2 regions of the Mesorhizobium sp. M0808 genome follow, and region 1 is predicted to be linked to the other one. Evidence: predicted binding sites of a transcription regulator. Region 1 holds the regulator's gene; the other holds the start of a gene.

What was found. The regulator LexA, encoded in region 1, represses DNA repair genes until DNA is damaged. The targets are predictions, from matches to a motif close to TGTTCNNNNTGTGTTCNG.
Region 2: a site for LexA is predicted at 4,628-4,645, ahead of uvrA (excinuclease ABC subunit UvrA). Genes of this name have one in related genera too.

What each region holds. Positions count from the first base shown of each region.
Region 1 covers NZ_JAMYOX010000015.1:2,593-12,100, forward strand. The annotation lists gene gltX (glutamate--tRNA ligase) at 1-1,332, opposite strand, end outside; gene NKI25_RS18170 (ComEC/Rec2 family competence protein) at 1,429-3,894, shown strand; gene lexA (transcriptional repressor LexA) at 3,888-4,622, opposite strand; gene kynU (kynureninase) at 5,071-6,318, shown strand; gene NKI25_RS18185 (hormone-sensitive lipase) at 6,414-7,244, shown strand; gene NKI25_RS18190 (molybdopterin molybdotransferase MoeA) at 7,252-8,457, opposite strand; gene moaC (cyclic pyranopterin monophosphate synthase MoaC) at 8,457-8,963, opposite strand; gene trpC (indole-3-glycerol phosphate synthase TrpC) at 8,966-9,508, opposite strand, start outside.
Region 2 covers NZ_JAMYOX010000019.1:59,915-69,422, forward strand. The annotation lists gene NKI25_RS21085 (DUF72 domain-containing protein) at 1-652, opposite strand, end outside; partial or broken gene NKI25_RS21090 (GNAT family N-acetyltransferase) at 681-1,150, opposite strand; gene NKI25_RS21095 (DUF302 domain-containing protein) at 1,147-1,557, opposite strand; gene uvrA (excinuclease ABC subunit UvrA) at 1,557-4,478, opposite strand; gene NKI25_RS21105 (hypothetical protein) at 5,175-5,573, opposite strand; gene NKI25_RS21110 (ATP-dependent Clp protease proteolytic subunit) at 5,570-6,175, opposite strand; gene NKI25_RS21115 (SRPBCC family protein) at 6,202-6,696, opposite strand; gene NKI25_RS21120 (ArsR/SmtB family transcription factor) at 6,723-7,037, opposite strand; gene NKI25_RS21125 (cupin domain-containing protein) at 7,120-7,509, opposite strand; gene NKI25_RS21130 (single-stranded DNA-binding protein) at 7,718-8,230, shown strand; gene NKI25_RS21135 (OsmC family protein) at 8,354-8,779, shown strand; gene NKI25_RS21140 (MarC family protein) at 8,788-9,417, opposite strand; gene NKI25_RS21145 (hypothetical protein) at 9,492-9,508, opposite strand, start outside.

The sequences.
Region 1 (9,508 bases):
GGTGAGCGCGGCGCGCAAAGGTTGGGCCACGGCGCCGAGTTTATGGCCGGCGGCCTGCGCATAGTCGCGGATCGCGGCTTCGGCTGAGGCGGCAGACCACTCCGAAACCGTGGCTAGTGCCGCATGAGCGCCCCGCAGGATCGTGCGCGCCTCACCGCTGAGCAGCGCCGCCGCCTTTTCGTCGACCGGCAGCGGCCGCTCGACGAAAAGGAATGCAGCCCCTTCAACAAGTTCGACCAGCGTCTTGGCGCGCTCCTTCAGGCCCGGCAAAGCGGCAAGCAGTTGCGCCCTGCGTCTGTCGTCGAGGCGCGCGGCGATTGCCGGGCCGCCTTCAAGATACGGCAGAGTGGCGATGAAGATGTCGAGCAGCGCCGCGTCGTTCATCCGGCGCATATGCACGCCGTTAAGCGCCTCGAGCTTGGCGAAGTCGAAACGGGCGGCGCCCTTGTTGACGTCGCCAATGTCGAACCATGCAATCATGTCGGCGATCGACATGATCTCATCGTCGCCGTGGCTCCAGCCAAGCCTCGCCAGATAGTTGAGCAGCGCATCCGGCAGGTAGCCCATGGCGCGATAGGCTTCGACGCCAAGCGCACCGTGCCGCTTCGACAGCTTGGCGCCGTCGGCACCGTGGATCAGCGGGATATGCGACATCGATGGCACCTCCCAGCCCATGGCCTGATAGATTACGGTCTGGCGTGCGGCGTTGGTCAAATGATCGTCGCCGCGGATGATGTGGGTGATGCCCATGTCGTGATCGTCGACGACGACGGCATGCATGTAGGTGGGATTGCCGTCCGAGCGCAGAATAATGAAATCGTCGAGATCCTTGTTGGGAAAGCGCACGTCGCCCTGGACGCGGTCATGCACCACCGTCTCGCCGTCTGTCGGCGCCTTGATGCGGATCGCCCCCTTGGCGCCGGGCGGCGCCTCCGACGGGTCGCGGTCGCGCCAGCGTCCATCATAGCGGGGAGGCAGCCCCTTGGCGCGTGCGCTCTCGCGCATTGCCTCTAGTTCGGCAGGCGTCGCATAACAATAATAGGCCTTGCCCATACGAACGAGCTCCTCGGCCACCTCGCGATGGCGCGGCGCACGCTCGAATTGCGACACCGGCTCGCCGTCCCATGTCAGGCCAAGCCAGGAAAGCCCGTCGAGAATGGCCGCGCTTGCCGCATCGGTGGAGCGCTCGCGGTCGGTGTCCTCGATGCGCAGCAGCATCGTGCCGCCTGTGTGCTTGGCATACAGCCAGTTGAACAGCGCCGTGCGCGCGCCGCCAATGTGCAGATAGCCGGTGGGCGAGGGGGCAAAACGGGTGACGACCTTATCGGGCATGGAACTCTCAGGCGGGCGAAGGAAGTGGGTTTGCGGACTTTCGCGCGTCGCGCGTTCATGTAGCATAGGAGGTCGAGGGCGCAAGGGGCAGACCCGATGGCTGTGCGAGGCCGTGGTGCGGGCGAGGGCGAGGACGTTGGCAGCGGCGTCAGCGAACGCTTGCTGTTTGCCGCACCCCCGCCTGTCCTGCCGGCACCGGCATTGCTACCCGCTCCGCGCTTCGATGCTCCGTCGCTGCCGGCCAGCGACCCAGCAACGGTTCTCGTGCCCGCGGGCGAGCCCATCGTACGCCTGCCCAGGCGTTTCCGCCTCCCGTCACCGTCCCGTATCCGCAACAGCGTAACCTCGGCAGCCGGCCTGGAACTCGACCGCGGCATCGCCTTCCTGCTGGTGCCGGTGTTCCTCGCATGCGGGGTGGTCGTATATTTCGGGCTGTCGGTGGAGCCGGCCTTTCCACAGCCGATCGCAATCGCGCTCCTCGCGGCCCTTTGTGCCGTCGTCTCGCGGTCATGGCCCAGGACGCGCCTGTGCTTCATGGTGGCGCTGCTCTGCGCGCTTGGCGTACTTGCCGCCAAGTTCGAGACATGGCGTGTCGGAACGCATATGCTCGGTTCCGAAATCTCGACGCGGCTGACGGGTCGCGTCGTATCGTACGAGCCCATGGCGAGCGGCCGCATCAGGCTGACAATCGATGTGACCTCAACCGCCAGGCCGACACTGCGCTACATGCCGGAACGGGTCCGCGTTTCGGCGATGAAGATACCGGCTGAGCTGACCGCCGGTTCCGAGATCACCGGCTATGTGCGGCTGCCGCCGCCGACCGGCCCGGTGCGGCCCGACAGCTATGATTTCTCCTTCGACAGCTATTTCGCCGGTATCGGCGGCAGCGGCTTTTTTCTCGGCAATCCGAAAGTCGTGTCGTCGGGCAGCATGCCGCTTGGCGCGCAGCTTTCTTCCGCGATCGAAGACGCGCGCGAATCTATCGCCGACCATATCCGCAGCCGCATCGGCGGTGCCGAGGGCGAGATTGCTGCTGCGCTGATCGTCGGCGTGCGCGCCGGCATTCCCGAGGAGATCAACGAAGCGATGCGGCGCACCGGCATCTACCACATCATCTCCATCTCGGGGCTGCATATGGCGTTGGTCGCCGGCACCATCATGGCGCTGCTGCGGGGTGCCTTTGCGCTGTTTCCCGATTTCTCATCGCGACGGCCGGTCAAGAAATATGCCGCGGCCGCCGCGCTTTTTTCGATTGCGGCCTACCTCGTCTTTTCCGGCATTGTCGTGGCGGCCGAACGCAGCTTCATCATGCTGGCGGTGATGCTTATCGCCGTGCTGTTCGACCGGGCCGCGCTCACCATGCGCAACCTGGCGATCTCGGCCATCGCGGTCATCCTGGTGTCGCCGCACGAGGTGGTCGGTCCGAGTTTCCAGATGTCCTTCGCCGCGACGGCGGCCCTTGTCGGCGCCTATGCAGGCTGGTCCGATTACCGCGCCGGCAGGGCCACCACGCCGCTGCCGCGGCTGTCGCCGCTACGCTTTGCCACTCGAAAGGTCCTGCTGGGCATGTGCGGTCTGGCGATGACCTCGATCATTGCAGGGAGCGCCACGGCGCTTTTCGCCATATGGCATTTCCAGCGCGTGGCGCCGCTCAGCCTGTTCGCCAATCTGGCCATCATGCCCATCGTCTCACTGGTCGTCATGCCCTTCGCCGTTCTCAGCGCGCTGGCGATGCCGTTCGGTGCGGATGGCCCTTTCCTCTATGTCATGGGCAAGGGGCTGACGGCGATGATCGCCCTGTCCGGGTGGATCTCGGAGCGCTCGCCGATCGATGCGGTCGGGCTGATTTCGCTGAGATCCGTCCTTCTGGTGACGATCGCCCTCGTCATTGCCAGCATGGCGACGACCTGGTTGCGGCTGGCGGCACTTCCTTTTGCGCTCGCCGGCTTGCTGACGACAACGCAGACACGCATACCCGACGTATTGGTCTCGGAGGACGCACGGCTGGTCGCGCTGCCGATCGGCAGCGGTGAACTCGCGGTCAACCGGGCACGCCCGAATGAGTTCACCATCGACAACTGGAAACGCGCGCTCACATCAGAGGCTATCGTCGCGCCGGAAACACCTGGAAAGAACGACCCGCAATTCGACATTGCCGATCCGGCCGACCTACCGCCGGGCATGCCGTTCATTTGCACGGACGGCCTCTGCCTTGCCAGGCATCCATCCGGCGCGATCATCGCGCAAGCCAAGGACCGCGATACTGCGCGGCCAGCCTGCGCCTTTGCCAGCTTGATCGTCATCGACGACGCCACCGCCCATAACCCCTGCTACTACGACCGACTGGTCCTCGTCGTCACCAAACGGCAACTGGCGCGCGCGGGAAGTGCCGCCGTCTACTTCGATCCACAAGCGGCAACGCGCGCCGAAATCCGTTTCGCGGTCGAAAAATCATACCGGCCCTGGCACGTGCAGCGGAAATTTTCACGCGCGGCACGGGGCCTGCCGCCATACCGCAGGGCCGACAACCCCAAAGCCGGCGCCAAGGGCGGAGCTCAGTAGCGGCGGATCAGTCCGACGAGCTTGCCCTGCACCTTGACCCTGTCTGGTCCGAAGATGCGCGTCTCGTAGGCCGGATTGGCGGCTTCCAGGGCGATCGAGGCGCCCTTGCGGCGGAACCGCTTCAGCGTCGCTTCCTCCTCGTCGACCAGTGCCACCACGATCTCACCGGGGCTCGCCGTATCGGCATTGCGGATGATCACCGTGTCGCCGTCGAAAATGCCGGCCTCGATCATCGAATCGCCTTTGACCTCGAGCGCATAATGCTCGCCGCCCATGATCATATCCGGCGGCACCGAAATCGAATGCGTCTGGTGCTGGATGGCGTCGATCGGCACACCGGCGGCGATGCGGCCCATCACCGGGATCGAAACGGCGGCGACGACATCGTCGTCATTGCCGGCTGCAGGGACGCGCGACGATGTCGGCTTGCCCTGCCGAGGGGCGCCTTGCCCAAGACTACCCTGGATGACACTCGGCGAGAACTTGCGTGCCGCATTGAGGCCGGGGGCGATCGAGTCAGGCAGGCGCAGCACCTCCAGCGCACGGGCCCGGTTGGGCAAACGGCGAATGAAGCCGCGCTCCTCCAGCGCCGTAATCAGCCGATGGATTCCCGATTTGGAAGCCAGGTCGAGCGCCTCCTTCATCTCGTCGAAGGAGGGCGGAATACCGCTTTCCTTCAACCTTTCGTGGATGAACATAAGCAGTTCGTGTTGTTTGCGTGTCAGCATAGCGACCCCCAACAGAATCAGAAAAACAAACCCAGAACAAACACTATCTGTTCCAGTTGTGTTCCGCAACTGTTTAAAGTTTAATGAATGCGTTAAGGCTTGGGAAACAAACCACGCCCCTACCGGAATGCCGCATTTTCACCGTCGCGAGCGTCATCCCCTTGATTCTGCTTTCGTTTGCGCCTTCTGGCTTCCCAGAAGGCAGCACTGACATCGGCCGTCGGTCGGCAAAGGGCACGGAATTGAACCCGTATCGACTGCGCGGTTCGGTCAATGCACCGTGAACGAAACGAACTCAAAACGCCAACCTCGGGTTAACTCCTGGTTTCCAGTCGCCTGGTCAGGCTGCTTCTCGCCGGTGGAGCCTTGCTGCGCGCAACCAGGTGATGGAAGAACAGTCGATGCGTGTCCGGCGTTGCGTTGAATTTTTGGGGGGAGCAGGCACATCATGACAGGAATTCCCGATCTCGCCGCCATAAAGGCGATGGATGCCGCAGATCCGCTGCGCGCGATGCGCGACCGCTTCGTGTTGCCGCAAGGAGTGATCTATCTCGACGGCAATTCGCTAGGAGCTGCTTCACGTGCCGCTTTCGATGAACTGCACAAGGCCGCGACCGAAGAATGGTCGCATGATCTCATCCGCGCATGGAACACGGCCGGCTGGTTCAACATGCCGCTTGAACTTGGCGACCAGCTCGGGCGCCTGATCGGTGCCGCGGCCGGCCAGACGGTGGTCTGCGACACGACATCGGTCAACATCTACAAGCTGCTGCACGCCGCCATGGCCATGCGACCGGAGCGGCAGGTCATCGTCGCCGAGGGCGATAGTTTTCCGACGGACCTCTACATGGCTGAGGGTGTGGTTTCGACGCGAAAAGATACGCTGCTGCGCCTCTCGGGGATCGACGCGCCGACCATCGAAGAGCTGATCGACGAACGCACCGCCGTGGTGCTGGTCAACCACGTCAACTACAAGTCGGGCGAACTGCGCGACATGCCGGCGCTGACGCGCAGGGCTCAGGAAGCCGGGGCGATGATCGTCTGGGATCTCTGCCACACCGCCGGCGCGATGTCAGTCGAGCTCGACAAGGCAAACGCCGATTTTGCCGTTGGCTGCACCTACAAATATCTGAATGGCGGCCCGGGCGCGCCTGCCTTCATCTATGCGGCTGAGCGGCATCTTTCCGACATCCAGCAGCCGCTCACCGGCTGGTGGGGCCATGCACGGCCCTTCGCCTTCGAGCCAGGCTATGCGGCCGGCACCGGCATCCGCCGGTTTCTGTGCGGCACCCAGCCGGTCCTGTCGATGCGCACGCTGAAGGGCGCGCTCGACATCTGGAACGATGTCGACATGACGGCGGTGCGCAAGAAGAGCATCGCGCTGGCGGATCTGTTCATTGAGCTTGTCGAGGCAAAGTGCGGCACTTACGGGCTCACGCTCGAGAGCACGCGCGATGGGGAAAAACGCGGCAGCCAGATTTCATTCATGCATGAGCATGGCTACCAGATCATGCGCGCGCTGATCGAACGTGGCGTGATCGGCGATTTTCGCGCGCCATCGACCATGCGCTTCGGCTTTACGCCGCTCTATGTCGGCTATGCCGATGTCTGGCAGGCCGTCGAAGTGCTTGAGGACATCCTGCGCACCGGTGCGTGGAAGGAAGCGCGCTTCGCCATCAAGGCGGCTGTCACTTGAGATTGATGCGAGAGCTGGAATCGTGAGGCTGGCGACGACGCGCCGCGCGATGCTCACGGCTACGTTGCAAGGCCATATGCCAGGGAGGGCGCAGGGTGTTCGAACGTCACATTGCCGATTGGGACAACGCCTATGCCAACGGCGCCAACGTAGCCGGCAGCGATCGCTGGCCGGCGGCCTGGATCGAGCCCGCGCGGGTTTTCCGCGACGTGCTTTCGACCGAGGGCAGGGCGCGGCTCGACATGGCCTATGGCGACAACCCACGCAACCGGCTCGATCTTTTCCTGCCGGCCATCAAGCCCAAGGGACTCGTGGTGTTCGTTCATGGCGGCTACTGGATGGCATTCGACAAAAATTTCTGGTCGCATCTTGCCACTGGCCCTGTTGATCGCGGCTATGCGGTGGCGATGCCGTCCTACACGCTCTGTCCGCAGATACGCATTGGCGGCATCGTCAAGGAAGTCGGCGCGGCGATCGGCAAGGCGGCGGCGATGGTCCCAGGGCCGCTGATGCTGACCGGACACTCGGCCGGCGGCCATCTTGTTAGCCGGATGGTTACGGCGACGACGCCGCTGGCGCCCGAAGTGGTCCGGCGCGTTCGTCACGTGGTGTCGATCTCGGGGGTGCATGATTTGCGCCCGATCATGCGCACCGGCATGAACGAGACGATCGCGATCGATGAGGCCGAGGCGCAGGCCGAAAGCCCGGTGCTGCTGCGCCCGATGGACAAGGCCCGCCTGACCTGCTGGGCCGGCGGCGGCGAGCGCGCCGAATTCCTGCGTCAGAGCGCGTTGCTGGCCAACATCTGGATCGGCCTGGGTACCGCGACCAGCTCGGTGGTCGAACCTGACCGGCATCATTTCAACATCATCGACGGTTTGGCCGATCCAGACCATCCGCTGACCCGGACCTTGATTTCGGAGTGAGGCAGGTTCAGCGTAGCATCAGCACGTCGCAGGGGGAGCCCGCCGCCGCGGCAGGAGCGAACGGCGCGCGAACGATCAGCCCGTCGGCATCGGCCAGCATTTTCAGCATCGAGGAGTCCTGGATGCCGAACGGCGTCGCCACGAGCGCGCCGGCGTTGGTGCTGACAACAGCCCGCACATAATCCTGCCTGAGATCATTGGCCGGCATGGCGGTACCGAGCCGCGCCCGACGCATATCCTGCTGAAAGGCGCGGCCGCCGAGCTGCGCCAGCAACGGCTTCAGGAAGAGCTGGGTGCAGACCAGGCTTGCCACCGGATTGCCGGGCAGGCCGATGCAGCGGATGTCGCCCAGCCGCCCGAACATCAGCGGCTTGCCGGGCCGCATGGCGATCTTCCAGAAATCGAGAGCCATGCCTTCCCCGGTCAGCACGTCATGAACGAGGTCGTGGTCTCCGACCGAGGCACCACCCAGCGTGACGATGACGTTCGCGCCCGCCTTCACCGCCTTTGTCACCAGCGCAGCGATCGCCTCCTTGCGGTCCGGCGCAATGCCGAGATCGAGCGCGCGCGCGCCGACCGACTGTGCGGCGGCGGCGACGCCATAGGCGTTTGACGAGATGATCTGGTCGGGGCCAAGCTCACTGCCCGGCGGCAGCAATTCGTCGCCGGTGGCGATGATGGCGACCAGCGGCCGCTTGACCACGCCGACCTTGGGGTGGTTGGCCGATGCCGCCAGCGACAAGGCCGCCGGATCGAGCAGGCGGCCCTCGCCCAGCAGGACGTCGTCCTTGGCGAAATCGAGCCCGAGGCGGCGGATGTTGCGCCCCTGCACCGTCGGCTCCGTCACTTCGACGCTGCCGCCGCCGTGGTCGCGGACGTTCTCCTGGATGACGATGGTGTCGGCGCCTTCGGGAAGCGGCGCGCCGGTAAAGATGCGTACGGCTTGCCCTTGCTGCACCACCCCGGCAAAGCCGCGTCCGGCTGGCGCCATGCCGACCACCGAAAGCTTTGCTGGTATGGACGCGATATCGGCGGCCCGCACGGCATAGCCGTCCATGGCGGAGGCATTGAACGGCGGCTGGGTGCGGAGCGCCACGACCGGCTCCGCCAACACGCGGTCTGCGGCATCCAGCAGTGCGACGCGTTCACCCGGCAGCGCTGCTGCGCCATCCAGCAGGCGCTCGAGCGCCTCGGCAACGGGGACCAGCGCCATTATCGGCCGGCCCCGGTGGTCCGATCTCCGGTGACCTTATAGTCGCCGGATTTGCCGCCGGTCTTTTCAACCAGCCTGATGCCGGAGATGACCATGGCGCGGTCGACCGCCTTGGCCATGTCGTAGATGGTCAGGCAAGCGACCGAGACGGCACTCAGAGCCTCCATCTCAACGCCGGTCTTGCCGGTGACGCGGGTCAATGCTGTCACCTTCAGGCCGGGCAGCGCGGCGTCCGCCTCGATATCGACAGATATCCTGGTCAGCAGCAGCGGATGGCAAAGCGGGATCAGTTCATGCGTCTTCTTGGCCGCCATGATGCCGGCAATGCGCGCGGTGCCCAGCACGTCGCCCTTCTTGGCGTCGCCGGCGAGGATCATGTCCAGCGTCTCGGGCCGCATCGCGACAAAACCTTCTGCGACTGCCGTGCGCACCGTCTCAGCCTTGTCGCCGACATCGACCATGTTGGCTTCGCCCTGCGCGCCAAGATGGGTGAGGGCGGCCGCCATCCTCAAACGGCCTCTGCCGGCGCCTTGCCCGTCAACAGCAGGCGCGTTGCCGCGGCCACGTCCTGCTGGCGCATCAGGCTCTCGCCGACCAGGAAAGTCGCAATGCCGCTCTGCTCCAGCCGGCGGCAATCGTCGTGCGAAAAGATACCGCTCTCGCTGACCAGATGGCGGTCGGCCGGCACCATCGCTACCAGCCGCTCCGAGGTCTGTAGGCTGGTTTCGAAGGTCCGGAGATTGCGGTTGTTGATTCCGATCAGCCGCGACGACAGCTGCAGCGCGCGTTCCATTTCAGCCTCGTCATGCACTTCGACCAGCGCGTCCATGCCGAGCCCGAACGCTGTCGCTTCGAGTTCTCTTGCCAACGCGTCGTCGACGCTGGCCATGATGATCAGGATGGCATCGGCGCCCCATGCCCTGGCCTCGTAGACCTGATAGGGGTCGAACAGGAAATCCTTGCGCAATGCAGGCAGCTCGACGGCAGCGCGCGCAGTGGTGAGGAATTCGGGCGCGCCTTGGAAGGAGGGTGCGTCGGTCAGCACCGAAAG
Region 2 (9,508 bases), on a different contig from region 1:
AGGTTTTTGCGCGCGCCGCCCATTCGTCGAGCGCCTTTGGCGTATAGCAATCGGGATTGTCGTCGCTGCCGGTCTGCAGCCGCGCATAGATGAAATCGCCGGTAACGTCGGCAATGCCCGGATATTTGGCGTGGTCGGCATAGACGATGGCGGCCTTGTGCTTTCGCGCCAAGGCGGCGAACTCCGGCACGACGAAGCTGTCGTTGCGCACCTCGACCGCGTGGCGCAGCGCAACGCCGTCCTGCTTTTCCGGCAACAGCTTCAGGAAGGCCTCGAAATCGTCCGGGTCGAATCTCTTGGTCGGCGCGAACTGCCACAGGATCGGCCCGAGCTTGTCGCCAAGTGCCGCGACGCCCGACCCGAGGAAGCGCATGATCGATTCCCCGGCCTCGCCGAGCACGCGGCGGTTGGTGACGAAGCGGTTGCCCTTCAGCGAATAGACGAAACCATCCGGCGCCTCGTTGGCCCATTTGACGAAGGTCGGCTCCTTGAAGCTCGAATAATAGGTGCCGTTGACCTCGATAGTGGGCACCTGCCGGCTGGCATAATGCAGTTGCTTGGCCTTCGACAATTTGTCCGGGTAGAAGGACGTGTCCCACGGCTCGAAGGTCCAGCCGCCCATGCCGGCGCGGATTGTTCCTGATTGAGTCATGGTCGTCCTCCCGGTTTGCAGAAAAGGATCACGCGATGGCGGTCGTCTCGACGGCTTTCGCCATGTCGACGATCGTCCATCCTGGCCGATATGGATTGGGCCGGCGACCCGTTTCGCGAAAGCCGTAGCCTTATACAACGAAACGTTCCGTTCCATTCTGGCATTGGTGTAGAGTCGGATTTCAGGCAAGCTCCACAGGCGCGTCCGTTGCTCGGCCCAGTCGAGCAGCCCGATGCCGAAACCCTTGCCCTGAAAGGCGGGCGCAACGGCGACGCTGAAGATCATTGTATGGTCCGCATGTCGTTCGAGAACGATCAAGCCGGCCGGCTGTCCGTCCTGCTCCGAAAGCCAGACCTCGCCGCGTTCTATGCGCGGCGCATAGTCCTCGGTGACGAGGATCGGCGGCGCTCCGAACAGGGCAGTGTAGGGCGCGTAGGCGTCGGTGGTGAGCGAGATCACCGTGGGGAGATCATCGGCCCGAGCGGCTCTCATGATCAAAACTGGCCCGCGCCGGCAGCGGCCGCAATCACCTTGTCCATGCCGGCCGCTATCGCGGCGACGGCATTGCGACTGGCGTCGCCCAAGCCGTGGCGCTCAGCGAGCCAGTGCGCGTCATTGTAGGAGAGCCAGACCTTGCCTTGCTCGTCCTCCCAAGCCAGTGCCTTGACCGGTAGATCGATGCCGGCAAGCTGCCGGTCCTGCATCAGCGGCGTGCCGCCTTTCGGGTTGCCAAAAATCAGAAGCTGGGTCGGACGCAGAGAAGCTTCGACACTGCGCGCACCGGCGGCGTGGTCAATGCGGGCGAAGACCAGCAATCCTGCACGTTCCACAGTGCCGACCAGGCGATCGATCGTTTCGGCCACGCCGAAGCGGCTTTGGACCGTGATGAGACCGTTCTTTGCCATCACTCCGCCGCTTCGCGCTTGCCTCCGGGGCGCCGCTCCAGCAATTCCCTCAGGAACTGCCCGGTATAGCTGCGTTTTTCGCGAACGATGTCCTCAGGCGTGCCGGACGCTACCAGCTCGCCGCCGCCGTCACCACCTTCGGGGCCAAGATCGAGCACCCAGTCAGCGGTCTTGATCACCTCTAGATTGTGCTCGATGACAACGACCGTGTTGCCCTGGTCGACCAGCTCGTGCAGCACTTCAAGCAGCTTGGCGACGTCGTGGAAATGCAGGCCGGTGGTTGGCTCATCGAGAATGTAGAGCGTCTTGCCGGTCGCCTTGCGCGACAGTTCCTTGGCAAGCTTGATGCGCTGCGCCTCGCCGCCCGACAAAGTCGTTGCCTGCTGGCCAACATGGATGTAGCCGAGGCCGACCCGTTTCAGCGTCTCCAGCTTGTCGCGCACACCGGGCACGGCGGCGAAGAAATCGACGCCTTCCTCGACCGTCATGTCGAGAACGTCGGCGATTGATTTGCCCTTGAACAGGACGTCGAGCGTCTCGCGGTTGTAGCGCTTGCCGTGGCAGACGTCGCAGGTGACGTAGACGTCGGGCAGGAAGTGCATCTCGATTTTGATGACGCCGTCGCCCTGGCAGGCCTCGCAGCGGCCACCCTTGACGTTGAACGAGAAGCGGCCCGGCTGGTAGCCGCGCGCCTTGGCCTCCGGCAGGCCGGCGAACCAGTCGCGGATCGGCGTGAAGGCGCCGGTATAGGTGGCAGGGTTGGAGCGCGGGGTGCGCCCGATCGGCGACTGGTCGATATCGATGACCTTGTCGAGGAATTCCAGCCCCTCGATTCGGTCATGCTCGGCCGGATGCTCGCGCGAGCCCATGATGCGGCGCGACGCCGCCTTGAACAGGGTCTCGATCAGGAAGGTCGACTTGCCGCCGCCGGATACGCCGGTGACGGCGGTAAAGGTGCCGAGCGGGATTTCGGCGGTGACGTTCTTCAGGTTGTTGCCGCGCGCGCCGACGACCTTCAGCCGGCGGTTCTTCTTGGCCTCGCGCCGAACCGCCGGCGTCGCCACTTCGAGCTCGCCCGACAGATACTTGCCGGTGATCGAGGCGGGGGTCGCCATGATCTGCTGCGGCGTGCCCTGCGCGATGATGTGGCCGCCATGGATGCCGGCCGCCGGGCCGATATCGACGACGTAGTCGGCATGCAGGATGGCGTCCTCGTCATGCTCGACGACGATGACCGTGTTGCCGATGTCGCGCAGATGCTTCAGCGTGTCGAGCAGGCGGGCATTGTCGCGCTGGTGCAGGCCGATCGACGGCTCGTCGAGCACATAGAGCACGCCGGTCAGGCCGGAGCCGATCTGCGAAGCCAGCCGGATGCGCTGGCTCTCGCCGCCCGACAACGTGCCGGAGTTGCGCGACAGCGTCAGATAGTCGAGACCGACATCGTTGAGGAAGCGCAGCCGCTCGCGGATTTCCTTGAGCACGCGCACCGCGATCTCATTCTGCTTGTCGTTGAGCGATGCAGGCAGGTCGGTGAACCACTGGTCGGCCTTGCGGATCGACAGCTCGGTGACCTCGCCAATGTGCTTGCCGGCGATTTTGACCGCGAGCGCCTCGGGCTTCAGCCGATAGCCGCGGCAGGCCGGGCAGGGCGTGGCCGACATGAAGCGCTCGATCTCCTCGCGCATCCAGGCGGATTCCGTTTCCTTCCAGCGGCGCTCGAGGTTGGGGATGACGCCCTCGAAGGTTTTCGTCGTCTTGTAGGAGCGCAGGCCGTCATCGTAATGGAAGGTGATTTCGCGCTCGCCGGTGCCGTGCAGGACGGCTTGCTTTGCCTCCTCGCTCAAATCCTTGAACTTGTCGCCGAGCTTGAAGCCATAGGCAACGCCCAGCGCTTCCAGCGTCTGCGCATAGTAGGGCGAACTCGACTTCGCCCAAGGGCTGACGGCGCCGGCCCGCAGCGAGACATTCTCGTCGGGCACGACCAGGCTGGCATCAATGGCGCGTTGGCTGCCGAGCCCGTCGCAGGTCGGGCAGGCGCCGAACGGATTGTTGAAGGAGAATAGCCTGGGCTCGATCTCGGGAATGGTGAAGCCGGATACCGGGCAGGCGAACTTTTCCGAGAACAGCATGCGTTCATGCGTCTCGTTCTTCGATTTGTTGACCGAATCCTCGCCGGTCTGGCTGGCGTCGAGCGGCTTGTCGGCAAATTCCGCCACCGCCAGCCCGTCGGCCAGCTTCAGCGCGGTCTCGATGGAATCGGCGAGCCGCGTCGCCAGATCGCCGCGCACGACGATGCGGTCGACGACGACGTCGATGTCGTGCTTGTACTTCTTGTCCAGCGCCGGCACGTCGGCGATCTCATAGAAGACGCCATCGACCTTGACGCGCTGAAAACCCTTCTTCTGCAGCTCCAGCAGCTCCTTGCGGTACTCGCCTTTGCGGCCGCGCACCATCGGCGCCAGGATGAACAGCCGGGTGCCTTCCACGACTGCAAGCACCCGGTCGACCATCTGCGAGACCGTCTGGCTCTCGATCGGCAGGCCGGTGGCCGGCGAATAGGGTACACCGACGCGGGCGAACAAAAGCCGCATATAATCGTAGATCTCGGTGACGGTGCCGACCGTCGAACGTGGGTTCTTCGAGGTGGTTTTCTGCTCGATGGAGATGGCTGGCGACAGGCCGTCGATCTGGTCGACGTCCGGCTTCTGCATCATTTCGAGGAATTGCCGTGCATAGGCCGAAAGGCTCTCGACATAGCGGCGCTGGCCCTCGGCGTAGATGGTGTCGAAGGCAAGCGACGACTTGCCCGACCCCGACAGGCCGGTCATGACGATCAGGCTGTCACGCGGCAGGTCGAGATCGACATTCTTCAGATTGTGTTCGCGTGCCCCGCGAATGGAGAGATATTTATGGTCGGCCATCGCCGGTCGCCGCCTCAGAATCTGGAATTCGTGGGATGGGCGGGTTTTCCCGACCACCCCCTATGTAGGCAATTTCGCCGCCTTTTCGAGAGACGCCACAACTCTCGACCAAAGCGTTTAACCGCCTTTCGCGCGAACGGGCAAGCGGAAAGAACAAAGGCCGAACACGCTCCTGACAAAAGCTGCCCGTGGGGCCGGCTTCCCAAAACGTCTCGCGATCACATTTTTCGGTAATCGGCTATTCAAGGTTGACGTCCCTGCACCGTGGGGGCAGACTCCAGACGTCAACGAAGCCGGCCGTCTTTCGATGGCCTCGCGGCCTGGGGCTAGCCTGCGAGACGCCGCGGGTTATGCGATGAGCGCTTCGACGACGACAGTCGCAACCAACAGAAGGAGAGCAGAGGCATGACTCCACCGGATTGTTCGTTGAGGCTCCACGTGTCGCTGGAGCCGCGGCAGGTATAAGTGGCCAGGGTCAGGCGTTTTCGCTGCCCGCCAAACGGACCTGCTGATCCCCATAAAATCAGAGACTGCTAGTCGGATCGTCGGCTGAATGCCGCGAAGCATCCGAAATAAAATGCCGGCAGTACACTCCCGGCAATTTGGATTTCAGATCCAAGAAGCCCCGTCAGTTGCAAACGCAATGGCGGGGCTGTTCGTTTGAAGCGCAATATTTGTGGTTCACACCAGGCGAGCTTAGCGGCTGGAGGGCCTGATCCCGCCGGTAGCGACATCGATGGTGATGCTACCGGAAATCCGAACGTCGGTATCGCCAATCTTGAAGGTGCCGTTGCCGCTGCCTGGAGCCATATCGTCAGGCTCAGGCCGCGGCGCTGGCTCGGCGATGCGATAATCGCTGGTCACACCGGGCAGGGCGCCCTTTTGCGAAGACATCGAATTATCTTGGGCAAGTGCCATACCCACCAGCATGTTCGTGCCGGCTACGGTAGCGATAGCAAGGCATAACAGGCTGGACGAGCGGCTGGCGGTCATCGCCGGACTATAGTGCCGCGATAGCGGCAAGACCAGACCGATGTCGCTGAAATTGCGGGCGCTCAATCGCGTCAGTTCCGTCCGCCGGCCCGGCTCGTTCATGCGGCCTGCTTGCGAGTGTCGAAAACATGGTCGACGAGGCCCCAATCCTTGGCCTCCTGCGCGGTCATGAAAAAGTCGCGGTCGAGCGTGCGTTCCACTTCTTCGTAGGTGCGGCCGCAATGGCGGGCGTAAAGATCGGTCATGCGCCGCTTGGTGCGAAGGATGCCCTCGGCATGGCGCTGGATATCGGAGGCTTGGCCCTGGAAACCGCCGAGAGGCTGATGCAGCACGATGCTGGTGTTGGGTAGCGCGATCCGCCGCCCCGGTGTGCCGGCCATCAAAAGGAACGAGGCCATCGAGGCGGCGAAGCCCATACAAACCGTGGAGACCGGGCAGCTGATATACTGCATCGTATCGTAGATCGCGAAACCGCTGGTCACCACGCCACCCGGCGAGTTGATGTAGAGCGAGACCTCCTTGTCGGGATTGTCGGATTCCAACGACAGAAGCTGGGCGCAGACCAGCGCCGAGGTGCCGTCGTCGATCGCCCCGTTGATGAAGACGATGCGCTCGCGCAGCAGCCGCGAAAAAATGTCGAAGGCGCGTTCGCCGCGGCTCGACTGCTCGATCACCATTGGCACCAGATTGGCAAGGCCGCTCATCGGTTCTCTCCGTTGACTGTTGTCGTTCAGGCCGCGCGCAGGAAGAGGCGCGGCGTGTTTGCGGCGATCTGCTTGTGTCTGGGAGTGCGCGCTTCAAACGAAAGCCGGCAACCGGCGCCTGCCATCGCGATCTCCGGCACTGCTGCCCGAGCAAAACCATCATGGACGATGCGCAGATGCGTGCCGCCGGAAACGGTGCGGTCGAGCGTAAAGGTGACGATGCTGTCCACTGGGCTGTCGTTCATTGCGCTGTCCAGGGGGCTGCCGGGCGGCACCTGCGTATCGCCGGGCGCCGGCCGCTCCCGCCAGGAATAGCGCAGCAGCCGTCCGGGATCCGCGTCGAGGATTTCGCACTCGATCGGCGCATTCGGCGCTTTAAAGGCAAAGCGGTTGCCGATTTCGGGCTTGATGTCGTTCGGCATCATCCAGGCCGCGAGCAGGTCCGGCACCGTCAGCGCCCGCCACACCTTTTCCGGCGGTTCGGGCAGCTCGCACTCGAACTCGATCTTGTCTGCGGCCATTTCGGCGCGTTCTGTGCCTCGGCTGGTCATTGGTCCATGTCCTTCAAAACCGTCTTGAGTCTTTCGATGCGCTCTGGCCAGAACGCACGGTAGCGTTCGATCCAGCCGAGCAGTGGCGCAAGCCCCTTCGGATCGACGCGGTAATAGGCATTGCGACCGGCCCGGCGCTCGACCACGAGGCCGGCGCCGCGCAGCACTGCGAGATGTTGCGATACCGCCGGCTGCGATACCGGTATGCCAGTGCGCAGTTCCGACACCGTCATCTCGCCGTCGGCGAGCCGCTCATAGACGGCGCGACGCGTTGGATCCGCTAGTGCCCGAAAAATGTCTGCTTCGATCATGCCGAAAGCATAAGTCAATACTTATCGGTTTGGCAAGCCGTGTTTTTTAAGACAGGCGGTGTTTTTTAAGACAGGCGAGGTTTTACAAACTCGCTGGAGGCCAGCGTCTCACCATGTCGGGGGATCCGTTGAACGTCGCCTCGAAAACTGGTGACGCGAGCACAGCATGAATATGAAGCAATTCGGAGCCGACGTTTCGGAAGCCATGTTGCCTGTGCGCGGCAACAACAAGCGACTGTCCGGCAGTCAAGACGAGATGCTCTTCGTCGATCCACATCTCGGCCCTGCCAGCGATGACGGTAAGCACTTCCTCGACCGGGTGCCAATGTGTCGGGGCGCCAACCGCGGGTTCGACCCATTGTTCGAATATGCAAAGTTGAGTTGCGCCGTTGCAGGCCGAGACATGCATGCGGGTCTTTACTCCCGTCCGCCATTCTTCTTGCGGCTGATCGTCGTGCGCAACCATCTTCATGCGTTCGCCTCGATCCCATGGTCTGTGGAAATTCGACGCCAAGACACTACTTCTTACTGACAACTATTGACAGTGCAGGGCCTCTCCTATAGAACGAAAAGAGAACAAAAACCTTGTGGGAAAAGGCAGCGACGACAGGCAGGGATTGTCCATAGCCTGTAAGGTGCGGCGACAAAAATTCGGTTTCGGATGAGCGCGGAGAAGTATCATGGCGGGTAGCGTCAACAAGGTCATTCTGGTGGGCAACCTCGGGGCGGACCCTGAAATCCGCCGCTTGAATTCGGGTGACCCGGTCGTCAACATCCGCATCGCGACGTCGGAAAGCTGGCGCGACAAGACATCCGGAGAGCGCAAGGAAAAGACCGAGTGGCACAATGTCGTGATCTTCAACGACCAGATCGCCAAGGTGGCCGAGCAGTATCTGAAGAAGGGCATGAAGGTCTATGTCGAGGGCCAGCTGCAGACGCGCAAATGGCAGGACCAGACCGGCAATGACCGCTATACGACCGAAGTCGTGTTGCAGAAATTCCGCGGCGAGCTGCAGATGCTCGATGCGCGGGGCGAGGGCGGCGGCCAGGTCGGCAACTATGCCGGTGGTGGTGCGAGCCGCGGTTCCGATTTCGGCCAGTCCGGCCCGGGCGAAAGTTTCAATCGCGGTGGCGCCAACAAGGGCGGCGGCGGTGGTTCGTCGCGCGAGCTGGACGACGAAATCCCGTTCTGATTTCTCGGGGCGGACTGCCCTTGCGACGAAAAGCGCCGGCACCTTGGCCACGAAATGGCGTCCCGAAAATCTGTCTTGGATTTTCGGGACGTTGTGCGTTTGAGCGGTGAAAGGACGTATCAGGTGAAGGCAAGGGTCAAATGGGTCGAGGAGCGCACTTTCGTTGGCGAGTCCGCCAGTGGGCACAAGCTGGTGCTAGGCACTGCGTTCGGGCCGGAGGGCAAGACGCCGGGGCCGAGCCCAATGGAACTGGTGCTGATCGGCACTGGCGGCTGCTCGGCCTATGACGTGGTCCATATCCTCGAAAAGGGGCGCGAGGCGGTCGAAGATTGCGTGGTCGAACTCGATGCCGACCGTGCAGAAGCCGATCCCAGGGTGTTCACCCGCATTCACATGCATTTTGTCGTCAAGGGCCGGGCGCTATCACACGACAAGGTGAAGCGGGCGATCGGGCTTTCGATCGAGAAATACTGCTCGGCCTCGGCAATGATGGCCAAGACTGCCGAGATTACCCACGACTTCGAAGTCATTGAAACGACAGCGAAGTAGGGCTGTTCCTACGTCGCCATCAGCGCCTTGATGCCGTCGGCGACGAACTGTACGGCGAGCGCCGCCAGGATGACGCCGAGCAGCCTTGTCAGGATCGAACGGCCGGTTTGGCCGAGGATACGGTCGATGCGCTCTGACAGCACGAACACCAGGTAGGTGATGACGAGGCAGATGGCGATGATGCCGACAAGGGCTGTCTGCGCGCCCAAACCCTGAAACGAGCTTGAGAGCAGGACGGTCGCCGAAATCGCGCCGGGACCGGCAATAAGCGGGATCGCCAGCGGAAAGGCGGCGATGTTGTGGATCATGTCCCTGGTGATGGCGACGTCGCCGATCTTCTCCTTGCGGTCCTGCCGGCGCTCGAACACCATTTCGAAGGCGATGAAGAACAGCAGAAAGCCGCCGGCGACGCGGAAGGCCGGCAGAGTGATGCCGAAGACTGACAGGATCGACGCGCCGGCGATTGCGAACAACGCCATTACCAGGAAGGCGATGACCGAGGCGCGCACGGAGACCTGGTTGCGCTCCTCGCGGTTCATGCCGCGGGTCACGGCGAGGAAGAGCGGCGCCAGGCCGGGCGGATCGATCGTCACCAGTATGGTGACGAAGGCGTTGAACAGGCTGTCGAAGCTCGGCATGCTGACCCTCCCCGCCGGCAAAGCCGGATAACGGGATTGGTAGAGCAAAGCGGAGGCAGTGGAAACCGTGCGGATCAGGGGCTGACGGCCC